DNA from 3 places in the Microbacterium sp. F2E genome. Region 3 is predicted to be linked to each of the others. Evidence: predicted binding sites of a transcription regulator. Region 3 holds the regulator's gene; each other region holds the start of a gene.
The links. Region 3 encodes LexA, which represses DNA repair genes until DNA is damaged. Its sites were predicted from a motif close to TCGAACANNTGTTCGA; they were not measured.
Positions count from the first base shown of each region.

Region 1: ruvA (Holliday junction branch migration protein RuvA) is a predicted target of LexA. The motif match lies at 4,361-4,376, and genes of this name have one in related genera.
Region 2: recA (recombinase RecA) is a predicted target of LexA. The motif match lies at 5,441-5,456, and genes of this name have one in related genera.

Region 1 covers NZ_JAJJIB010000018.1:19,837-26,738, forward strand. Annotated here, with positions in the region: gene secF (protein translocase subunit SecF) at 1-305, opposite strand, end outside; gene secD (protein translocase subunit SecD) at 305-2,035, opposite strand; gene yajC (preprotein translocase subunit YajC) at 2,082-2,561, opposite strand; gene ruvB (Holliday junction branch migration DNA helicase RuvB) at 2,623-3,723, opposite strand; gene ruvA (Holliday junction branch migration protein RuvA) at 3,716-4,339, opposite strand; gene ruvC (crossover junction endodeoxyribonuclease RuvC) at 4,442-5,008, opposite strand; gene LOK55_RS12110 (YebC/PmpR family DNA-binding transcriptional regulator) at 5,137-5,895, opposite strand; gene LOK55_RS12115 (DUF1697 domain-containing protein) at 5,949-6,482, opposite strand; gene pdxT (pyridoxal 5'-phosphate synthase glutaminase subunit PdxT) at 6,492-6,902, opposite strand, start outside.
Region 2 covers NZ_JAJJIB010000004.1:12,816-19,717, forward strand. Annotated here, with positions in the region: gene LOK55_RS04510 (TrwC relaxase) at 1-62, shown strand, start outside; gene LOK55_RS04515 (zinc-binding alcohol dehydrogenase family protein) at 692-1,717, opposite strand; gene LOK55_RS04520 (YciI family protein) at 1,930-2,229, shown strand; gene LOK55_RS04525 (hypothetical protein) at 2,530-2,676, shown strand; gene LOK55_RS04530 (ABC transporter ATP-binding protein) at 2,721-3,263, opposite strand; gene LOK55_RS04535 (regulatory protein RecX) at 3,401-4,156, opposite strand; gene recA (recombinase RecA) at 4,156-5,211, opposite strand; gene LOK55_RS04545 (DUF3046 domain-containing protein) at 5,495-5,719, opposite strand; gene LOK55_RS04550 (helix-turn-helix domain-containing protein) at 5,721-6,038, opposite strand; gene LOK55_RS04555 (CinA family protein) at 6,238-6,792, opposite strand; gene pgsA (CDP-diacylglycerol--glycerol-3-phosphate 3-phosphatidyltransferase) at 6,789-6,902, opposite strand, start outside.
Region 3 covers NZ_JAJJIB010000014.1:5,589-12,490, reverse strand. Annotated here, with positions in the region: gene LOK55_RS10830 (SseB family protein) at 1-681, opposite strand, end outside; gene priA (bifunctional 1-(5-phosphoribosyl)-5-((5-phosphoribosylamino)methylideneamino)imidazole-4-carboxamide isomerase/phosphoribosylanthranilate isomerase PriA) at 668-1,411, opposite strand; gene hisH (imidazole glycerol phosphate synthase subunit HisH) at 1,476-2,120, opposite strand; gene hisB (imidazoleglycerol-phosphate dehydratase HisB) at 2,117-2,728, opposite strand; gene LOK55_RS10810 (histidinol-phosphate transaminase) at 2,828-3,931, opposite strand; gene LOK55_RS10805 (LysM peptidoglycan-binding domain-containing protein) at 3,951-4,331, opposite strand; gene lexA (transcriptional repressor LexA) at 4,626-5,288, shown strand; gene LOK55_RS10795 (methionine synthase) at 5,307-6,332, opposite strand; gene LOK55_RS10790 (putative oxygenase MesX) at 6,389-6,902, opposite strand, start outside.

The DNA.
Region 1 (6,902 bases), on a different contig from region 3:
TGCACGCGGAGCGACTGCTCGCCCTCGGTCGTGCCGATCGTCGTGACCTTCGTGTTCGCGCCGGGAACGACCTCGCGCACCGCGTCGGTGGCGACGGTCTGATCGGGGCTCGACAGGCCGCTGACGGTGAACTGCGATCCGCCGGTGAACTCGATCGAGAACTGCACGGGGCGGATGAGCGGCACGAGGGCCGCACCGATCACGAGAACCGCGGCGATGATGAACCAGAGCTTCCGTCGCCCGACGAACGGGAAGGAGGTCTTGCCGGTGTAGAGGTCGTTGCCGAGCTCGTTCATGGAGCGCATCAGTCGTCCCCCTCCGTCGCCTTGCGACTACTGGCGGCGAGCTCCGCGTGCTTGCGTTCCGCGATGGTCTGGCGCCGCTCGGCCTCGCCGCGCGAGCGCCCCGCACGCCGTGCCGCGCCGCCGGTTCCGACGCCCGCCGCGACCGGCTGACGGAACTGCGCGCGACCGCGGTACACCGCGCCGAGCGCCTCCGGGTCGAGCCCCGAGAGCGGGTGACCGCCGCCGAAGAAGCGCGTGCGCGCGAGCAGCTGCATCACCGGGTGGGTGAACAGGATGAAGATGAGAATGTCGATCACCGTCGTGAGGCCGAGCGTGAACGCGAAGCCCTTCACCGTGGCATCCGCGAGGATGTAGAGCACCACGGCGGCGAGGATGTTGATCGACTTCGAGATGTAGATCGTGCGCTTGGCCCGACCCCAGCCGTCCTCGACCGCTGCCGTGATCGACTTGCCGTCGCGCAGCTCGTCTCGGATGCGTTCGAAGTAGACGATGAACGAGTCGGCCGTGAAGCCGATCGTGACGATGAGGCCCGCGACGCCGGCCAGCGACAGGCGGAAGCCCATGCGCCAGGCCAGGATGCACAGCGTGATGTAGGTCAGCACGCCCATCACCACGAGCGACGCGATGATCACGAAGCCGAGCGCGCGATAGACGATCAGCGAGTAGAGGGCGACGAGCGCCAGACCGATGAGGCCGGCGATGAGACCGATCTGCAGCTGCTGCGAGCCGAGGGTCGCCGAGATCGAGTTCGAGCTCTGCACCTCGAAGCTGAGCGGCAGCGCGCCGTACTTCAGCTGATCGGCGAGCACCTTCGCGCTGTCCTGGTCGAACGACCCGCTGATCTGCGGCTTGCCGTCGAGGATCACGCCGTTCATCGACGGGGCGGAGATCACGCTGCCGTCGAGCACGAACGCGAACTGGTTCTGCGGCGTGATGCCGGCCTGCGTGTAGGCGTACAGGCGCTGGCTGACCTCGCCGAAGGTCTTCGCGCCGTCCGCGTCGAACACCACGTTGACGACCCACTGGCCGTTCTGCGTGTTCATGCCCGCCGTGGCGTCGGTGATCGACGATCCGTCGAGCTCCACCGGCCCGAGGATGTATTTCTCGGTTCCTGCGGGGTTGCAGGCGATGAGCGGCTGGTCCTTGGGCTCGTTGCCCGGGTCGTTCGCCTCGTCGGCGCAGTCGTACGCGAGGAAGCGGGCCTGCAGGGCCGGCGTCACCCAGTTGAGGTCGCTGCCGTTGGTCGGCGACGCCGTCGGGGTCGACGCGAGTCCCGGGTCGGGGGTGGGGTACGGCGTCTGGTTGCCGTCCTCGCCCACGTACGACGTGCTCGCGGCGGTCGTGTAGAGCACGGCGCGCAGCTGCATCTGCGCCGAGGCGGTGATGCGGTCGCGGGTCTCGTCGTCGGCCTGGCCGGGGATCTGCACGACGATCTGGTTGCCCGCCTGCGTCGTGATGTCGGTCTCGCCGACACCCGAGGCATCCACGCGCTGCCGGATGATCGACGCGGCCTGATCCATCTGCTCCGACGTCGGGTTCGAGCCGTCGGGCGTCTTCGCCTCGAGGATGATCTGCGTGCCGCCCTGCAGGTCGAGGGCGAGGGACGGCAGCCACGAGCTCTTGCCGACGACGTACACTCCGATCGCGTTGATGCCGAACAGCACGACCACGATCGCGAGCAGCGCAGTCAGTGCGCGCCACGCGTGACGCACAGGGGTGGGAGTGGCCACGAAAGGCTCAGCTTTCTTCGGGGGGACGCCGCCGCGGCGGCGCGCGTCAGGACTGGGGCTTGTCGCGAGGGTCGACGTCGGAGGCGGTGAGGTCGCTCGCCGCCGCGTCGGTGGATGCCGAGGCATCCGCGCCCTTCGCGCGCTCGCGCTCCTGGTCGTCGCTCAGCGACGACAGACCGCCGTCGGCGACATCGGCCGCGTACTCGGCCTGGTCGGACTCCGCCTGCAGGTACTCGTCCTCGCTGACGGTCTCCTCGGTCTCGTCGACCACGCGGAGGATGGCCTGGCTGTGCACCTCGACCTCCATACCGGGGGCCAGCTCGACACGCGCCGACTTGGAGAGGTCCTCACCGTCGTACTCGACGAGCGTGCCGTACAGGCCGCCCTGGAGGAGCACCTTGACGCCGGGCACCATCGCCCGCGACTTCGCCTCCTGCTCGGCCTTCATCCGGGCCGCGCGACGGCGCGAGCTCCAGAACATGAAGACGAGCAGCGCCGCCATCGCGACGAGCAGGATCCAATCCATGGGAACGACCTTTCGAGTGCGCGCCGATCGGCGCGAAGAGGGCGGCAGAAGCCTTCAGCGATTATAGGTCATCGAAGATCGCGGCCTCGCCCGGCTGTGGCACGCGCAGGTGCGCGTAGGCCTCGGGCGTCGCGATGCGCCCGCGCGGGGTGCGGCCGAGGAATCCGATGCGCACGAGGTAGGGCTCGACCACCGACTCGATCGTCTCCGCCTCCTCGCCGACCGTGACGGCGAGGGTCGACAGGCCGACCGGGCCGCCGCGGAACCGGCGCACCACGGCGTCGAGCACGGCGCGGTCGAGCCGGTCGAGGCCGATCGCGTCGACGTCGTAGAGGTCGAGGGCCGCGTGCACGTCGCTCTCGGTCGCCGCCCTACCCCCTGCCGCTCCGCGCGTCGAGGTCGATGAGGTCGTCGACTGATCGCCGTGCACGATGACGTAGTCGCGCACGCGCCGGAGCAGGCGGTTCGCGATGCGGGGTGTGCCCCGCGAGCGTCGGGCGATCTCGTCACGCGCGGCGGGCGGCACCTCGACGCCCAGCACGTTCGCCGAGCGGGCGATCACCCGTTCGAGCTCGTCCGGCTCGTAATACTCGAGGTGCGCGGTGAAGCCGAAGCGGTCGCGGAGCGGGTTGGGCAGCAGCCCCGACCGCGTCGTCGCGCCCACCAGGGTGAACGGCGCCAGATCGAGCGGGATGCTCGTCGCGCCCGCGCCCTTTCCGACCATGATGTCGATGCGGAAGTCCTCCATCGCGAGGTACAGCATCTCCTCGGCGGAGCGCGCCATGCGGTGGATCTCGTCGATGAACAGCACCTCGCCGGGCACGAGGCTCGACAGGAGCGCCGCGAGGTCGCCGGCGTGCTGGATCGCGGGCCCCGACGAGAGCCGCAGCGGGCGGCCGCTCTCATAGGCGACGATCATCGCGAGGGTCGTCTTGCCGAGGCCGGGAGGTCCCGACAGCAGGATGTGGTCGGGCGGGCGCTGCTGGATGCGGGCGGCGTCGAGCAGCAGCTGCAGCTGCCCGCGCACCTTCTGCTGACCGACGAACTCGGCGAGCGAGCCCGGGCGGAGCGCCCCCTCGACGGCGAGCTCCGACTCGTCCTCGGGAGCGGCGGGGTCGTGCGGGGCGTCGCGGTCGGCGTTCCCGGGGAATGCGTCAGACACCCGTGCGCTCCGTCCTGCTCGGGCCCAGCTGAGCGAGGGCGAGCTTCAGCAGAGCGGGCACGGCGGCGCGCTCGGCCGCCGAGGCTCCGCCGACGATCTCGTGCACCGTCTCGGTGCTGACCCGCTCGCTCCAGCCGAGCGCGACGAGCGCGGCGACGACCTGCGCCGCGATCGCGGTGGGCGCGGCGCCGCCCGCATCGCCCCCGCCGCGCGGTGCGGCGTGCAGCTTTCCCGCCAACTGGACGACGATGAGCTTGGCCGTCTTCGGCCCGATGCCCGACACGCGCCGGAACGGCGCGTCGTCCTCTGCCGCGACCGCATCGGCGATCTGGTCGACCGACAGCGCCGACAGCACCCCGAGGGCCGATTTGGGTCCGACGCCAGACACGCTGAGCAGCAGCGCGAACGTCTCGAGCTCGCCGCGCTCAGCGAAGCCGAACAGGGAGAGCGCGTCGTCGCGGACGACGAGGTTCGTGTGCAGAAACGCCTCGTCGCCGACCCGCAGCGTGCGGGCCAGCGGGGCGGGCACGGCGACGGCGAACCCGACGCCACCCACCTCGACGATGGCCAACTCGGCATCCACATGCAGCACCGAGCCGCGCAGCGAGGAGATCATCCCGTCAGCCTACGACCCGGTTCGGACGTTTGTTCGAGCGACACGCGTCGGGGCGTCTCGAGGTGCAGGACTGACCGCATCGGAGCGCGTCCACCGCCACGATCATCGCCGGGCGGCCGCGCGCTCGGCGTCGGCCCACGCGCGCTGCGCGGGGGTGAGCGCGCCCGAGGCGACCGGCGTCGCAGAGCCGCGACGCCACGCGTGGCAGAGCGCGATGGCGAGGGCGTCGGCGGCGTCGGCCGGCTGCGGCAGCGCGTCGAGGCGCAGCACACGCGCGACCATCGTCTGCACCTGCAGCTTGTCCGCCGAGCCGTAGCCGGTGATCGCGGCCTTCACTTCGGAGGGCGTGTGGGTCGCCGCCGGCAGGCCGTGCTCGGCGGCGAGCAGCAGTGCGACCCCGCTCGCCTGGGCGGTGCCCATCACCGTGGCGCGGTTCTGCTGCGCGAACACGCGCTCCACGGCCACGACGTCGGGGCGGTGCGCGGCAAGCACCGATCGAAGGCCCGCCGCGATCACGGCCAGGCGTTCGCCGATCGGCAGCTCGGTGCCCGATCGCACGGCACCGACGTGCACGAGCGTCGCCGAGCGGTCGCGCGCGACGTCGACGACGCCGACGCCGCAACGGGTGAGGCCCGGGTCGATGCCGAGCACGCGAAGAGCGGATGCCACTCCCCCACGCTACGTGCGGGCGCGCCGCCTCGGCGGCGTGACGCGCCGCGGCGCAGCACGCCAGACGCGAGACGCGCCGCACCGGCGAGGTGCGGCGCGTCTGCGCATCAGGGTTGCGGCGTCAGCTCCTACTCGTCGTCCTCGAGCTCCGCCTGCACGTCGACGGAGAGGTCGAAGTTGCTGAAGACGTTCTGCACGTCGTCGCTGTCCTCCAGCGCGTCGATCAGGCGGAACACCTTGCGCGCGGTGTCGGCGTCGATCTCGACCTTGAGGTTCGGCACGAACTCGACATCGGCCGACTCGTACTCGATGCCCGCGTCCTGCAGCGCGGAGCGCACCGGCACGAGGTCGGTCGCCTCGGTGATGACCTCGAACCCGTCGGCGTGCGACTCGACCTCTTCGGCGCCGGCCTCGAGCACGGCGAGCATGACATCGTCCTCGGTGGTTCCCTCACCCGAGACGACGATGACGCCCTTGCGCGTGAAGTTGTAGGCGACCGAACCGGGATCGGCGAGCGTCCCGCCGTTGCGGCTGAGGGCGGTGCGCACCTCCGCGGCGGCGCGGTTCTTGTTGTCGGTCAGACACTCGATCATCAGGGCGACACCGTTCGGGCCGTATCCCTCGTACATGATCGAGGTGTACTCGACCGACTCGCCGCCGATGCCCGCGCCGCGCTTGATCGCGCGGTCGATGTTGTCTTTGGGGACCGAGGTCTTCTTCGCCTTCAGTACGGCGTCGTACAGGGTCGGGTTGCCGGCCAGGTCGGCGCCGCCGAGCTTCGCGGCGACTTCGATGTTCTTGATGAGCTTCGCCCACGACTTGGCACGGCGCGAGTCGATGACCGCCTTCTTGTGCTTGGTCGTGGCCCATTTGGAGTGTCCGGACATGACGCCCAGTTTACGGGCCCGCGGCCCTCGGCATCATCCGCCCGTCGTCGGCGTCACCCGACGATCTTGGCCAGCGTGCGAAGGTTCCGCGTGGTCGTCGTCTGCCGGTAGGCCGCTTTCGCGACGATCTTCCCGAACGGGCTGTCCACCGTGTGACCCTTCACCGGGCTCCAGTAGACGACGCCGAACCCGGCGCCGGTCGGATCCTCGGCGGGATCGACCGTCGCCGCGGCATCCATCAGCGCGTCCCGCACGCCGGCATCGGCGCAGAAGATGACATACGGCTGGCGGTCGGCGTCCGCGGCGTCGAACGGGAAACCCTCGAGCGCGGCAGCGAGCTCGTCGAGGGTGACGAGCACGATCCACGCGTCGTAGTCGAACCGGCGGCGCAGCGCGGCCTCGATCGACGCCTTCAGTGCGGAGCGATCGGCCGCCTCGGCCTGCGCCCTGAACCGGACATTCCCGCTCGCGAGTACGGTCACGACGTCCGCGTGCCCCTCGTCGCGGAACACCGCGGCGAGGTCGGCGTTCCGGATCGTCACGCCGTTGACGTTGACACCGCGCAGGAGCGCCACCCAGCTGGTCATGACTGCAGGCTAGCGGCCGCCGCCGACCTCACGCCCGCGGATGCGCGCGAGGAGCATCTCGTGGAACCGGGTGTCGCCCGACACCTCGGGGTGGAAGGCTGTGGCGAGGAGGTTCCCCTGCGCCACGGCCACGATGCCTCCGCCGGCCGACTCGGGCAGCGACGCCAGCACCTGGACGTCGGGACCCGTCTCGACGACGACCGGCGCGCGGATGAAGGTCGCGTGCACCGGCGCGTCGAAGCCGTGCGCGACGAGATCGGTCTCGAACGACTCGACCTGACCGCCGAACGCGTTCCGGCGGACGGTGACGTCGAGACCGCCGAAGCTCTCCTGCCCGACGATGGGGTTCGCGATGCGATCGGCGAGCAGGATGAGGCCCGCGCAGGTGCCGTAGACCGGCATCCCCTCCGCGATCGCCGC
Region 2 (6,902 bases), on a different contig from region 3:
CCGCAACTCACCCGACGCCGCACCGGCAGCCGCCACAGGCCGGCGCGTCGCGGAGCCTGTGACGATCCCGTTCGGCTGAAACGTCACGCGCACCTGGTCGACGTGGCACACGGAGGGAGACGACGAAATGCGAACACCCCGCTACCAGGCAGAACGTTTCACGGACTCGGGTTGGGACTCGGGAACCGCGACGCGCAAGGCCCGCTTCGTCAACGCCCTGCTGCGCTTCATCGCCGACGGGTGCCCGCGGGAGAAGTTCACCCCGCAGCTCTACAAGGGACTGTCCACGCACGGCTTACTTCGGCTTCATCGCGCACTACGACATCCACGGCTTCTACGACGAGCAGCTATCCACGCCCCAGCGGCGAGCCTCGTTCCTCCACGAGCTGCAGCGTGACTGCGACCGCGACGCGCACCTGAACCGGCCCGACCTGTGGAGCGACGTGAAGGCCGTCCTCCGGGACCACCTCGACGACGGCGCCCTGCGCGGGGCGGCAAGACAGCTGAGTCCGCTCTCGTCGTTCGGCAACCGCCGCTCAGCACCTGGCCACGACGCGCCCACGCTTTTCTGAACGGCACCATCACCTGCATGTAGACCGCGGGAGCCACCGGCGCACGGTTCGCATGCTACACCGCCGCCGACGGACCGCTGACGGGCACGAATCCGAGCCGCGCAGAAGGATGCTCTGGCTCAGGCGTCCTCAGCAACGACGACCTTGCCGGCTACGTGCCCGGTCTCGACCAGGGCGTGCGCCTCACGAAGACTCGTCGCGTTCAGGGGCGCGAAGGTCTGAGCAAGCGTGGTGCGGATGCGCCCAGCGTCGATCAGCTTGCTGACGCGGGTCAGGAGGTCGTGCTGCGCTTCGAGGTTCCAGCCGTGGCGGGGACGGGCGAACATGAACTCCCAGTGCCAGGAGATGGCCTTGTCCTTGAGGGCGTAGAAGTCGAGGTCACGCTCGTCGTCGATGCCGACGATCTGCCCGAACGGACGGACGACCTTCGTGAACAGTGGGATGCGTCCCTTGCTCTGCGCGGTGAACACGAAATCGACCCCGCCCGGCGCAGCCTTCAGGATGCTGCGGGCAACGTCCAGGTCCGTGTGATCGACGACGACATCGGCGCCGAGCTGCTCCACCCACGCGCGCGACTCCGGCCGGGAGGCCGTCGCGATGATCGTGACGCCAGTGAGGGCCTTGGCGAGCTGGATGAGGATCGACCCGACTCCGCCTGCCGCGCCGAGCACGAGGAGCGTGCCGGCGGTCTCTGCGGTCAGGTGGAGCTTGTCAAACAGGGCCTCCCAAGCGGTGATCGCCGTCAACGGAAGCGCAGCGGCCTCTGCATGTGTCAAGTTCGCGGGCTTGGCGCCGACGATGCGCTCATCCACGAGCTGCTGCGATGCGTAGCTGCCTGCGCGGTCGAGGCTCCCGGCGTAGAACACTTCGTCGCCGGGGCGGAACAGGGTGGCCTCGTCGCCTGCCGCGAGGACCGTCCCGGAGGCGTTCCACCCGAGAATCCGATCCTTGCGAGCACGATTGCCGGAGGCGCGGACCTTCACATCTACCGGGTTCACCGACACCGCCCGCACCTCGACGAGCAGATCCCTGCCGATCGGCGCTGCCGGTGTTGGGATCTCGGCGTCGATGAGGCTGTCAGGCCGGTCGATTGGGCCGCCCGCCCGGTTAATCACTGCGCGAATCTTCTGGGTCTTCTCCGTCATCGGTTTCCGTCTCCGTTCCATCGCGGCCCATCAAGCGCGGGCACCGTGACCGCGACGCTATCCGTCGGGCTGCGGTTACCCGCAAGGGAGACTAGTTACCCCGACGAAACCGCTCGAAGAAGTCAGGAACCTGCGACGGCACCGTCTTCCGCTGCGGCGTCGGCGTCGGCGTGGGCACGGGCGAGCTGATAGTTGCTGGTTACGCTGGACACGTGGACTTCCTGATCACGGCGCACGATGCCGACGATGCGATCGAGCGTCGGCGAGAACATCGCCCTGCTCACCTCGAGAACGTCCGGCGTGTTGCGCGCGACGGGCACGTGCGCAGTGCCGGGGCGATACTCGACGCCGAGGGGCAGATGGTCGGCTCGACACTCCATGTGACGTTCCCCTCGCGCCGGGATCTCCAGGCCTGGCTCGACTCCGACCCGTACACGGTTGGCCAGGTCTGGCAGACCGTTTCAGTGCAGGAAATCCGTCTCGCGAACCTCTCTGACCCGGCTCCCCAATAACGGCCGTTGCCTACAGGCACCTCCTCCGACCTGTCGCCGAGAACTGCTGTGTTTGCCCCGGCGACATCCCGAGAGAACCAGCGTCGGTGCCCGGCGATACGGTGCGTGCAGCGACAAGGATGCCGTCATGACCGAGCCCGCCATCGACCCGCAGATCATCACACGGCTACTGCCGCCCGCGACGAGGCGCAAGAGCGAACCCCCAAGTGGGAAGTCCGGCTCGGGTCGACACTCATCGGCTGGATAGAGGCTCACAAGATCGGTAGCGCCTCGGCCACGTTCTACTTCGCGTATGGCGTCATGGCCGGCACCGACGAGACAGTCGACCTTGAGAGCAGCATCGAGTTCGACGAGCGGGTCGACCTGCTGCAGCGCTTCCACGCCCACCCGATGGTCGCTGAGCAGCACATACGGCTTGGGTACAGCGGCGACCGTCAACGAGGCTGACTGCGCACTACTGTCGGCCGTCCCGGCGGCGCCACACCGACCACTTACGCGGCCAGCGCGTAGCCGGTAGACTGGGAGGACAATCGGGTACCCCTCAAATGCTTCCTCGGCTCGTCGAGGAAAAGAGTCGCCGGCTCGTGCAGCAGAGCGCGGGCGATGTCCGCCCTCCGGCGCTGACCGCCGGAGAGCCGCCCGTACGGGCGGTCGAGCACCTCGTCGAGCTCGATCAGGGCGGACAGTTCGGCGAGGCGGCTCGCGAACCTGCCGCGCGGGACGCGGGAGAGCGTGGCCCGCAGCCGCAGGTTCTCGCGGACGGTGAGCCCGTCGTCGAGGAGCGAGCGCTGGAAGACCACGCCGATCGCCGCGCGGACGGCCTCGGCCTGGGTGCGGACGTCGTGGCCCGCGACCCGCATCGAGCCGGCGTCGGCGCGGAGGAGCGTCGTCAGGCAGCCGATCGTCGTGGACTTGCCCGCGCCGTTGGCGCCGAGGAAGGCGAACAGCTGTCCGTCGAGGACCGAGAAGCCCACGTCGTCGACCGCGCGCACGGAGCGGTATGACTTGACCAGTCCGTCGACCTCGATCGACACCGCCACCCCCTCTCCGCCACAGCGCCCCGCAAGAGCGTCCCGTCAGGGCACCCCGTCAGGGCGTCACGTGCACGCTGACCTGCACGTGTGGTGAGTCTGACAGACGCGGGGGGGGATCCGCGCCTGGCGTCGTTCGCTCAGCCGTCGAAGCGCACTCCGCGCGGCTGAGGACGGGATGCCTCGTCGAGCGCCTGACGGGCCGCCGCCAGCGCTTTGCCGCCGTACCCGCGCCGGGCGAGCTGACCGCTGAGCCGTCGGAGCGCCACCTCGCGGTCGAGGTCGCGCATCGACCTGGCCTTCTGCCGCGCGAAGTCGAGCGCTCGCTCGAACTCGTCGTCGGGCAGCTCCGCGAGCACCGCGTCGACGACCTCGCGCGGGATGCCGCGCTGCGAGAGCGTCTGCGAGACGGCGCGGCGCCCCTGACCCTTGCGGTCGACGGCCGTGTGCACGAGCTGCTCGGCGAGCTTCGCGTCTTCGAGGTAGCCGAGCCCGACGAACCGCTCGACGATCTCGTCGGAGGACGCCTCGTCGACCTCCCGTTCGCGGAGCACACCGCGCGCTTCGCGCACCGACAGCGAGCGGGTGCGCAGTTTGCGCAGGAGCGCCGCCTCGCCCGCCGCGGCACTCTCGTCGGCGCTGTCGCCCTCCGGCTCGTCATCCTGACCGCCGAGGTCCGCGACCTGCGCGGTCCACGTCGGATGCCACGCGGCGGCCCGCTCATCGCCGTCGGGCGCCAGCGCCGCATCCACACCGCCCGCGTTCACGACATCCGCGTCCCCACGGTGCGCCGGCCCCGCCCCGCGCCCGGCGACTCCCCGCTCGGCGGGTGCGGCCGGAGCCGCCCCGCCGAACAGGGGGATCACGGGGGCGAGACGGTCGTCGCCGTCGCTCATCACGCCGGGCGTCGCTCGGCGAGGTCGGCGACGGGCGCGGCCTCTTCGACGACCTTCGGCTGGCCGATGCCGAGCTTCTGCTTGATCTTCGTCTCGATGTCGGCGGCGATGTCGGCGTTCTTGATGAGGAAGTTGCGGGCGTTCTCCTTGCCCTGGCCGAGCTGTTCGCCGTCGTACGTGTACCAAGCGCCCGACTTCTTCACGAGGCCGTGCTCCACGCCAAAGTCGATCAGCGATCCTTCGCGCGAGATGCCCACGCCGTAGAGGATGTCGAACTCGGCCTGTTTGAACGGCGGGGCCATCTTGTTCTTCACGACCTTGACGCGCGTGCGGTTGCCGACTGCCTCGGTGCCGTCCTTCAGCGTCTCGATGCGACGGATGTCGAGGCGCACCGACGCGTAGAACTTCAGCGCCTTGCCACCGGCGGTGGTCTCGGGTGAGCCGAAGAACACGCCGATCTTCTCGCGCAGCTGGTTGATGAAGATCATCGTGGTGCCGGTCTGGTTGAGGCCACCGGTGAGCTTGCGCAGCGCCTGCGACATGAGGCGCGCCTGGAGACCCACGTGCGAGTCGCCCATCTCGCCCTCGATCTCGGCCTTCGGTACGAGGGCGGCGACCGAGTCGATCACGACGAGGTCGATCGCGCCCGAGCGCACCAGCATGTCGGCGATCTCGAGCGCCTGCTCACCGGTGTCGGGCTGCGACACCAGCAGCTGGTCGATGTCGACGCCGAGCTTCTGGGCGTAGTCGGGGTCGAGCGCGTGCTCGGCGTCGACGAACGCCGCGATGCCGCCGGCGCGCTGCACGTTGGCGATCGCGTGCAGGGTGAGGGTCGTCTTACCCGACGACTCCGGTCCATAGATCTCGACGATGCGGCCGCGCGGCAGGCCACCCACCCCGAGGGCGACGTCGAGGGCGATGGACCCGGTGGGGATCACGGCGACGGGTGCGCGCTCGTCGCTGCCGAGGCGCATCACCGAGCCCTTTCCGAACTGCCGGTCGATCTGGGCGAGGGCCGATTCGAGGGCCTTCTCGCGGTCTGCGGGTGAGGGCATGACGTGCTCCTTCGTGCTCTGCGCGGCTACGCCGCGTCGGGGTGTCCGTCGCCTGTAGGCTGCCGCCCTTGCTCCCGACGGGAGTTCGGTGCGACAAGGCGGAGGTGTCGTGATGACGCTGTCCACGTTACGAACACCCTCCGACATCGACGGATGATCGAGCGAGGGATGCGGCGAAACGGTGGACAACTTCTCCACGATGCCTCTTGTGGAGGAGCCTATGCCTGCCTCGAACAAAAGTACGACGACACGCTGGAACGACACGCCGTCGCGTCGAGGCCCGCTACGGCCGGCGCGGGTCGAGCAGTCCCACGCCGTGGCGGCGCGACTCGGGCACGTCGGTCTCGACGCAGAGCGCGAGCCAGACGTCGCGCATCGGCACGCCGTCATCGATCGCCTGCGCGGCCGTGCGATAGCCGACACCGGAGAGCGACAGGTCGGTCACCACGAACGCGGCGCGCGGTCCGAACTCGTCGTCGACGGCGCGCTGGAACTCGCTGCGCCGCACGTCAGCGCAGCGACAGCTGCGACTGGATGTCGCGGTCGAGCGCGGCGAGGTCGTCGGGCACGACGTCGGGGAAGACCTGCAGGCCCTCGAGCACCGAGATGCGGTCGCCCACTTCGCGCATGATCGTCGAGATGGGCACATCGAGCGCGTCGGCGACCGAGGCGAGGATCTCGCTGGATGCCTCTTTCTGACCGCGTTCAACCTCGCTCAGGTAGCCGAGGGCGACGCTGGCGCGCCCCGCCACCTGGCGGAGGGTGCGCCCCTTCTGCAGGCGGAAGTCGCGTAGGACTTCGCCGATCTCCTGACGAACCAGGATCATGTCGGGCCCCCTCCTCTGACAGTGACTCCGCGTCCCGGTCGGGATGCAGTACAGCTCTTGCACGTCACCCTAAACCCCGAGTGCTGGGGAATGGGTGGGAATCACCATTCGTAACAGGGATGTCACACCGCGTATTCCCCGCGGCCGTCCCCGCCGTCGTGGCCGGAAGTGCGTCGCGCCCCTCCACGAGACGGAGTCGTCAGAGCGCCTCGAGCGCGATCCGCACCGCGAGCGCCGCGGCCTCGGCGCGGATGGCGGCGCGGTCGCCGGAGAGCTGCACCGACTCGACCCGGGAGCCGAGCGGCGTGGAGACGGCGACGTGCACGGTGCCGACCGGCTGACCGTCGGGCGAGACGGGCCCGGCGATCCCGGTCGTCGCGATGCCGACATCCGCGGGCAGCCCGTCGTGTCCGAGGGTGCGGCGCACGCCGTCGGCCATCTGACGCGCGACGCGCGGGTGCACGGGGCCGTGCGCGCTCAGCAGGGTCTCGTCGACGCCGAGGAGCGCGGCCTTCACGTCGGTCGCGTAGGCGACCACTCCCCCGCGGAGCACGGCGGACGACCCCGGAACCGAGACGATCGACGAGACGACGAGACCGCCGGTGAGCGATTCGGCGACCGCGACGGTCCAGCCGAGCTCCCCCAGCCGCGCGACGAGCCGTTCGGGCTCACTCTGCCGCCCCACGGACACCTGCGTGTTCTCGAGGTCGTCGGGCAGCTCGGGAAGCCCCGGCAGCGAGCTCACCGGGCTCACCGCGCCGCCTGCCGGCCGCGGCGCGCGCCGCGGACCTCCGTGACGACGTAGTCGATGCCGCTCGCGACGGTGAGGATCACGGCGATCCACATGGCGATCGTGTTGACGAC
Region 3 (6,902 bases):
GGCGAGCCGCTGCAGGATCGCATCGAGCGCGGGCTTCTCGAGACCGTCGACCAGGTGCAGCCCGACGATCAGCTCGGGGCCGCGCAGGCGCCCGGTGGGATCGCCGTCGGCGACCGTGAGATCGATGACGCCCATCTCGCTCGCGACGCTCTGCTGCAAGCCCGCGTAGACCTCGGGCGAGCGGAACGCCGGCTCCCAGGGCTGACCCTGGCCGATCGCCCACACAGCGGGGCGGCGGAGGACGAACTCGGTGTCCGAGCCCGGGTCGATCACGATGAGGTCGCTGTCGTCGGCCGCTGCCGACAGCGCGGTGCGCACACCCTCCACGGGCACGGGGCGCGCCTTCGCATCCCACCGCGCAAGAGAGGCGACCGAGGTGAACACCGGCAGCACGCGGCGGCCGTCGGGGGCGGCGACCGTGACGATCGACAGCTCCTGCGTCTTGTCGACGGTGTGCCCCGACGGCGCGATGCCGACGTCGCCGGCCTCGGCGACGAGCGGGATCAGCAGGCGCGCGTCGCGGTAGGCGTCGACGATCGCAACGGCGTCGCCCGATCCCGCGTGGAACGCTTCGAGGGCGGCGAGCAGCGCGGCATCCGCCGACCCGTCGTCACCCGCGTGCGGATTGGACTCGAAGCTGCGCCCCTCCCACGGGACGCCGGCGCTGTCAGCCTGCGACATCCAGCGCCTCGGCCAGCGTGAACGCCCCCGCGTAGAGGGCCTTGCCCACGATGGCGCCCTCGACCCCGAGCGGCACGAGTTCGCGCAGCGCCGCGATGTCGTCGAGGGTCGAGATGCCACCGGAGGCGACGACGGGGCGCGTGGTGCGCGCCGTGACGGCGCGCAGGAGATCGAGGTTCGGGCCCTGCAGGGTGCCGTCCTTCGTGACGTCGGTGACGACGTAGCGGCTGCAGCCGGCGTCCTCGAGGCGCTCGAGCACGTCCCACAGGTCGCCGCCCTCGCGCGTCCAGCCGCGCGCGGCGAGCGTCGTGCCGCGAACGTCGAGTCCGACCGCGATCGCCTCGCCGTACCGCCCGATCACGTCGGCGGCCCACTCGGGGTTCTCGAGCGCGGCGGTGCCGAGGTTGATGCGCGTCGCGCCGGATTCGAGCGCGGCCTCGAGGGTGGCGTCGTCGCGGATGCCTCCGGACAGCTCCACCTGCACGCCGCGCAGCTGCTTGATGACACGGCGGATGACGGCGGTGTTGTGGCCTCGGCCGAACGCGGCGTCGAGGTCGACGAGGTGGATCCACTGCGCGCCGTCGCGTGCCCAGGCGGCGGCCGCGTCGACGGGGTCGCCGTAGCTCGTCTCGGAGCCGGCCTCGCCCTGCGTGAGGCGGACGGCCTTGCCGCCGGCGACATCCACGGCCGGCAGCAGGATCAGTTCGGGGGTCGACGCGAAATCGTTCATGGCTCCAGATGCGTGGGACAGGCGCCGGGACTGCTCGCGGGGCGAGGCGGGGCGCACAGAGAGACTACCCGGCTTGCGGGAGCGATGAGATCCAGTTGCGGAGCAGGCGGATGCCGGCGGCGCCGCTCTTCTCCGGGTGGAACTGGGTCGCCGAGAGCGGTCCGTTCTCCACGGCGGCGAGGAACGGGGTGCCGTAGTCGCACCAGGTGAGCACCGGCTCACGGAAGGGCCGCATCGGCTCCATCGACCAGTGCTGGGCGCCGTAGGAGTGCACCAAATAGAACCGCTCCTCCTCGATGCCCTCGAAAAGCACCGAGTCCGCGCCCGCCCGGACGGTGTTCCATCCCATGTGGGGCAGCACCGGGGCATCCAGCTCGGTCACCGCGCCCGGCCACTCGCCGAGGCCCTCGGCGTCGACGCCGCGCTCGACGCCGTGCTCGAACAGCACCTGCATGCCCACGCAGATGCCGAGCACCGGGAGGCCGCCCGCCAGGCGGCGGCCGATCAGCTCGTCGCCGCGGATCGCGCGGAGGGCCTCGATGACGGCGCTGAAGGCTCCCACGCCCGGCACGACGAGCCCCGCCGCATCGCGGATCAAACCGCGATCGGCCGTGAGGCGCGCGTCGGCGCCGGCGGCGGCGAGGGCCTTGACAGCGGAGTGGATGTTGCCGGAGCCGTAGTCGAGAACCGCGACGACGGGCGCCGTCACAGAGCCCCCTTGGTGCTCGGCACGCCGACGACGAGCGGATCGAGCGCCTTGGCCTGGCGGAACGCGCGCGCGAACGCCTTGTACTCGGCCTCGGCGATGTGGTGCGGGTCGCGGCCGCCGAGGACCGTCACATGCACGGTCAGCCCGGCGTTGAAGGCGAGCGCCTCGAACGTGTGCCGCACGAGCGAGCCGGTGAAGTGACCGCCGATCAGGTGGTACTCGAAGCCCGCCGGCTCGCCGGAGTGCACGAGGTACGGCCGGCCGCTGATGTCGACGACGGCCTGGGCGAGCGCCTCGTCGAGCGGCACCAGGGCGTCGCCGTAGCGCGAGATGCCGGCCTTGTCGCCGAGCGCCTCGCGGATGGCCTGCCCCACCACGATCGAGACGTCCTCGACGGTGTGGTGCGCGTCGATGTCGGTGTCGCCGGAGGCGCGCACCGTGAGGTCGGTCAGCGAGTGCTTCGCGAACGCCGTCAGCAGATGGTCGAAGAACGGCACCGTCGTGTCGATGTGGCTCTGGCCGGTGCCGTCGAGGTCGAGCTCGAGCTCGACCGTCGACTCACTCGTCGCGCGGCGGAGTGAGGCCGTGCGGTGCGTGGGGGCGGTCATGGCACCGAGTCTAGCGAGGCGGCTCGGTCGCCCGTCGCGGGTGCCGTCGGCCGACCTTGGGTGGGATGGGCGCGAGCGAGCCGGGCGGGGCGGGCGCGGTCAGACGCGGGCGCCGCCGGGGCCGAGCGAAGCGAGGGCATCGAGGAACGCCGTCGACTCCGCCTCGGTGCCGGCCGTCACCCGGAGGCTCCGCGGCAATCCGACGTCGCGGATGAGCACACCGCGGTCGTAGAGGCCCTGCCAGGTGGCCGCGGGGTCGTCGACGCCGCCGAAGAGCACGAAGTTGGTCCAGCTCTCGAACGGCTGGTAGCCGAGCGCGTCCAGGGTCGCTGAGATGCGATCGCGCTGCGCGACGATCTCGTCGACCATGGCGAGCATCGCGGGGGCGTGCCGCAGCGCGGCGCCGGCCGCCGCCTGGGTCAGCGCACTCAGGTGGTAGGGCAGTCGCACGAGGCGGAGGGCGTCGATGATCGCGGCATCGGCGGCGAGATAGCCGACGCGGGCGCCGGCGAACGCGAACGCCTTGCTCATCGTCCGCGAGACGACCAGTCGCTCGCGACCCGGGAGGAGGGTGAGGGCGGAGCGCGACTCGCGCGGCGCGAACTCCTGGTAGGCCTCGTCGACGATCACGATGCCGTTCGCCGCGTCGTAGACCGCCTCGATGACGTCGAGGCCGAGCGGCGTGCCCGTCGGGTTGTTCGGTGCGCACAGGAACACCACGTCGGGATCGGCCGTCTCGATCTGGGCGGCGGCGTCTGCGGCGCCGAGCGTGTAGTCGACGCCGCGCGTGCCCGCCTGATAGGTCGCCCCCGTCGCCCGGGTGAGCAGCGGGTACATCGAGTAGGTCGGCGCGAAGCCGAACGCCGTGCGTCCCGGCCCGGCGAAGGCCTGCAGCAGGTGCTGCAGCACTTCGTTCGAGCCGTTGGCCGCCCAGATCTGGTCGGCCGACAGCCCGTGACCGAGGTACTTGGCGAAGCCCTCCCGCAGCGCGGTGAACTCGCGGTCGGGGTACCGGTTCACGTCACGCAGCGCCCGCGCGACGCTGTCGAGGACGTCGTCGGCGACGTCTTCGGGCACCGGGTGCGTGTTCTCGTTGACGTTCAAAGCGACCGGCAGCGCCGCCTGCGGCGCGCCGTAGGGCGTCAGCCCGCGCAGATCGGCTCGGAGGGGAAGATCGTCCAGACTCGCACTCACAGCCCCCATCGTACGGCGACCGGCCGACTCACTGCCCCGCGGAGTACTCCGCCGGCAGGGCGAGCGTCTGGCCCACAGCCAACGCACCCGACGGCAGCGCGTTCAGTCGCACGATCGCGTCGACGACGTCGCGCGGGTCGGCACCCGGGGCCGCCTCCTCGGCGATCGACCACAGGGTGTCGCCGGGCATGACGGTGACCTCGGCGAAGGTGCCCGCCGGCGCGCTGCCCTCACCCGAGGCGAGGGCCCCACCGCCGGAGACGATCGCGACGCTCAGCGCGATGACGGCCGGGATCGAGGCGAGGAACGCGAGCACGCGGCGGCCGCGGACCGTGAGGCGCAGCCGCGTGGCGGGTGCGCCGCCGACGGCGGGAAGTGAAGTGCCGGTGCTGAAGTCGATGGCGGTCATGGTTCCTCCTCAAGGCGATGCCTCGGACGCTCCCGGGTGGGGGATGTTCGCATCCGGCGCTCGGCCGGGAGCACCGGATGCGAAGTTCTCTTCCGAAGCTATCTTCGATATAGTTCGATTGTCAAGGGGCATCCGGATCGGAATCGGATCGAACGCGACACGCGGATGCCTGCCGGCCGAGCCCGCCCTCACCGGATACGGTTTCGATAACGACAGACCATCACCCACCTCCGACATTCGAAGAAGAGAGCCCGTCGGGGCGATCACGTTCCACCCATCACAAGGAGTGCGTTCATGGAGAAGCCGCAGACGCGTCGGCGTAAGAATCTCAGCGAGAAGCAGCTGGCGATCCTCGAGGTCATCCAGCGCTCGATCGCGCAGTACGGCTACCCGCCGAGCATGCGCGAGATCGGCGATGCGGTGGGCCTCAAGTCGCTCTCGAGCGTGACGCACCAGCTGGGTCAGCTCGAGCTCAGCGGCTATCTGCGCCGCGACGCCGGCAAGACGCGCGCGATGGAGGTGCTGATCGATCTGCCGGGCGTCTCGACGGAGAACCCCGCCGACACCGCACCCGCCGTGGGCGACGCCGCCCTCGTGCCGCTCGTCGGGCGCATCGCCGCCGGCGTGCCGATCACCGCCGATCAGCACGTCGAGGAGGTCTTCCCCCTCCCCCGTCAACTCGTCGGCAAGGGCGACCTGTTCATGCTCAAGGTGAGCGGCGAGTCGATGATCGACGCCGCGATCTGCGACGGCGACTGGGTGGTCGTCCGCTCGCAGGCGACCGCCGACAACGGCGACATCGTCGCGGCGATGCTCGACGGCGAGGCGACCGTCAAGACGTTCCGCCAGCGCGACGGGCACACCTGGCTGCTGCCGCGCAACAGCGCGTTCGAACCGATCCTGGGCGATGACGCCACGGTGCTCGGCAAGGTCGTCGCGATCCTGCGCGCGGTCTGAACTCCCGCGCGGCGGGCGTCAGGCGAGCTCGTCGCGCACGATGCCCGCGCCGGCGCTCAGCGCGCTCAGCTTCTCCGCCGCGACCGCCCGTGGGAACGGCGCCATGCCGCAGTTGGTGCTCGGGATGAGTTTGTCGGCATCGACGAAGGCCAGCGCACGGCGGAGCGTGTCGGCGACCTCCTCGGGCGTCTCGACGACCTCGCTGGCCACGTCGATCGCCCCCAGCATGACTTTCTTGCCGCGAACGAGCTCGATGAGCTCCATCGGCACGTGCGAGTGCTGGCATTCGAGCGACACGATATCGATCGACGAGCGCTGCAACAGCGGGAACGACTCCTCGTACTGTCGCCACTGCGACCCGAGGCTCGCCTTCCATTCGTTGTTCGCCGTGATGCCGTAGCCGTAGCAGATGTGCACCGCGGTCTGCGCGCGCAGACCCTCCGCGGCGCGCTCGAGGGCCGCGACCCCCCAGTCCTTCACCTCGTCGAAGAACACGTTGAACGACGGCTCGTCGAACTGGATGACATCGACACCGGCATCCTCGAGCGCTCTCGCCTCTTCGTTCAGGATCGTCGCGAACTCCCAGGCGAGCTTCTCGCGGCTCTTGTAGTGCGCGTCGTAGAGCGTGTCGACCATCGTCATCGGGCCGGGGAGCGCCCACTTGATCGGGCGGTCGGTGATCTCGCGGAGGAACCTCGCGTCGTCGACGAACACCGGCCGCTCGCGGCGCACCTCGCCGACGACGGTGGGCACGCTCGCGTCGTAGCGGTCGCGGATGCGCACGGTCTCCCGCCGATCGAAGTCGACTCCGCTCAGGTGCTCGATGAACGTCGTGACGAAGTGCTGCCGGGTCTGCTCCCCGTCGCTGACGATGTCGATGCCGCGGCGGGTCTGCTCCTGCACGGCGATGCGGAGGGCATCGCGCTTGCCCTCGATCAAGGCATCCCCCTCGAGCGCCCACGGCGACCACAGCACCTCGGGCTGCGCGAGCCACGAGGGCTTCGGGAGGCTCCCGACGATCGTGGTGGGCAGGAGTGTGTGCACGGCGCCCGGCACGGCGCCGCCGCTCGGGGCGGCCGTGGCCGGGCTCGTGACGGCGCTCACGCGAGCGCCCCCGCGCCCGCCGTCGCCGCCCACTGTTCCAGCACCTCGCGGTGCGGCTCGATGAAGTGCTCCTGGGTGTACCGGCCCTGGGTCAGCGCGAGCCGGCTGCGCTCGTCACGGTCGTAGTCGATCTGCGTGCGCGAGAAGTCCTGCGCGTCGAGGCTCGGCCGGTACACCTCCGGCGCGGCCGAGTTGGCGTTGTAGATCTCGGGACGATAGATCTTCTGGAACGCCTCCATCGTGCTGATCGTGCCCGCCAGCTGCAGGTCGCTGTAGTCGGCGAGGAGGTCGCCGCGGAAGTAGAACGCGAGCGGGGCGACCGCGCCCCGGGGCATGAAGTAGCGGGCCTCGAGCCCCATCTTGCCGAAGTACACGTCGGTCAGCGACGAGGCATCCTGCCGGTATTCGACGCCGAGCACCGGATGCTGGGTCTCCGTGCGCCGGTAGGTCTTGCTCGTCGAGACGCTGATGCAGATCACCGGCGGCTGGGCGAAGCGCTCGCGGTAGACG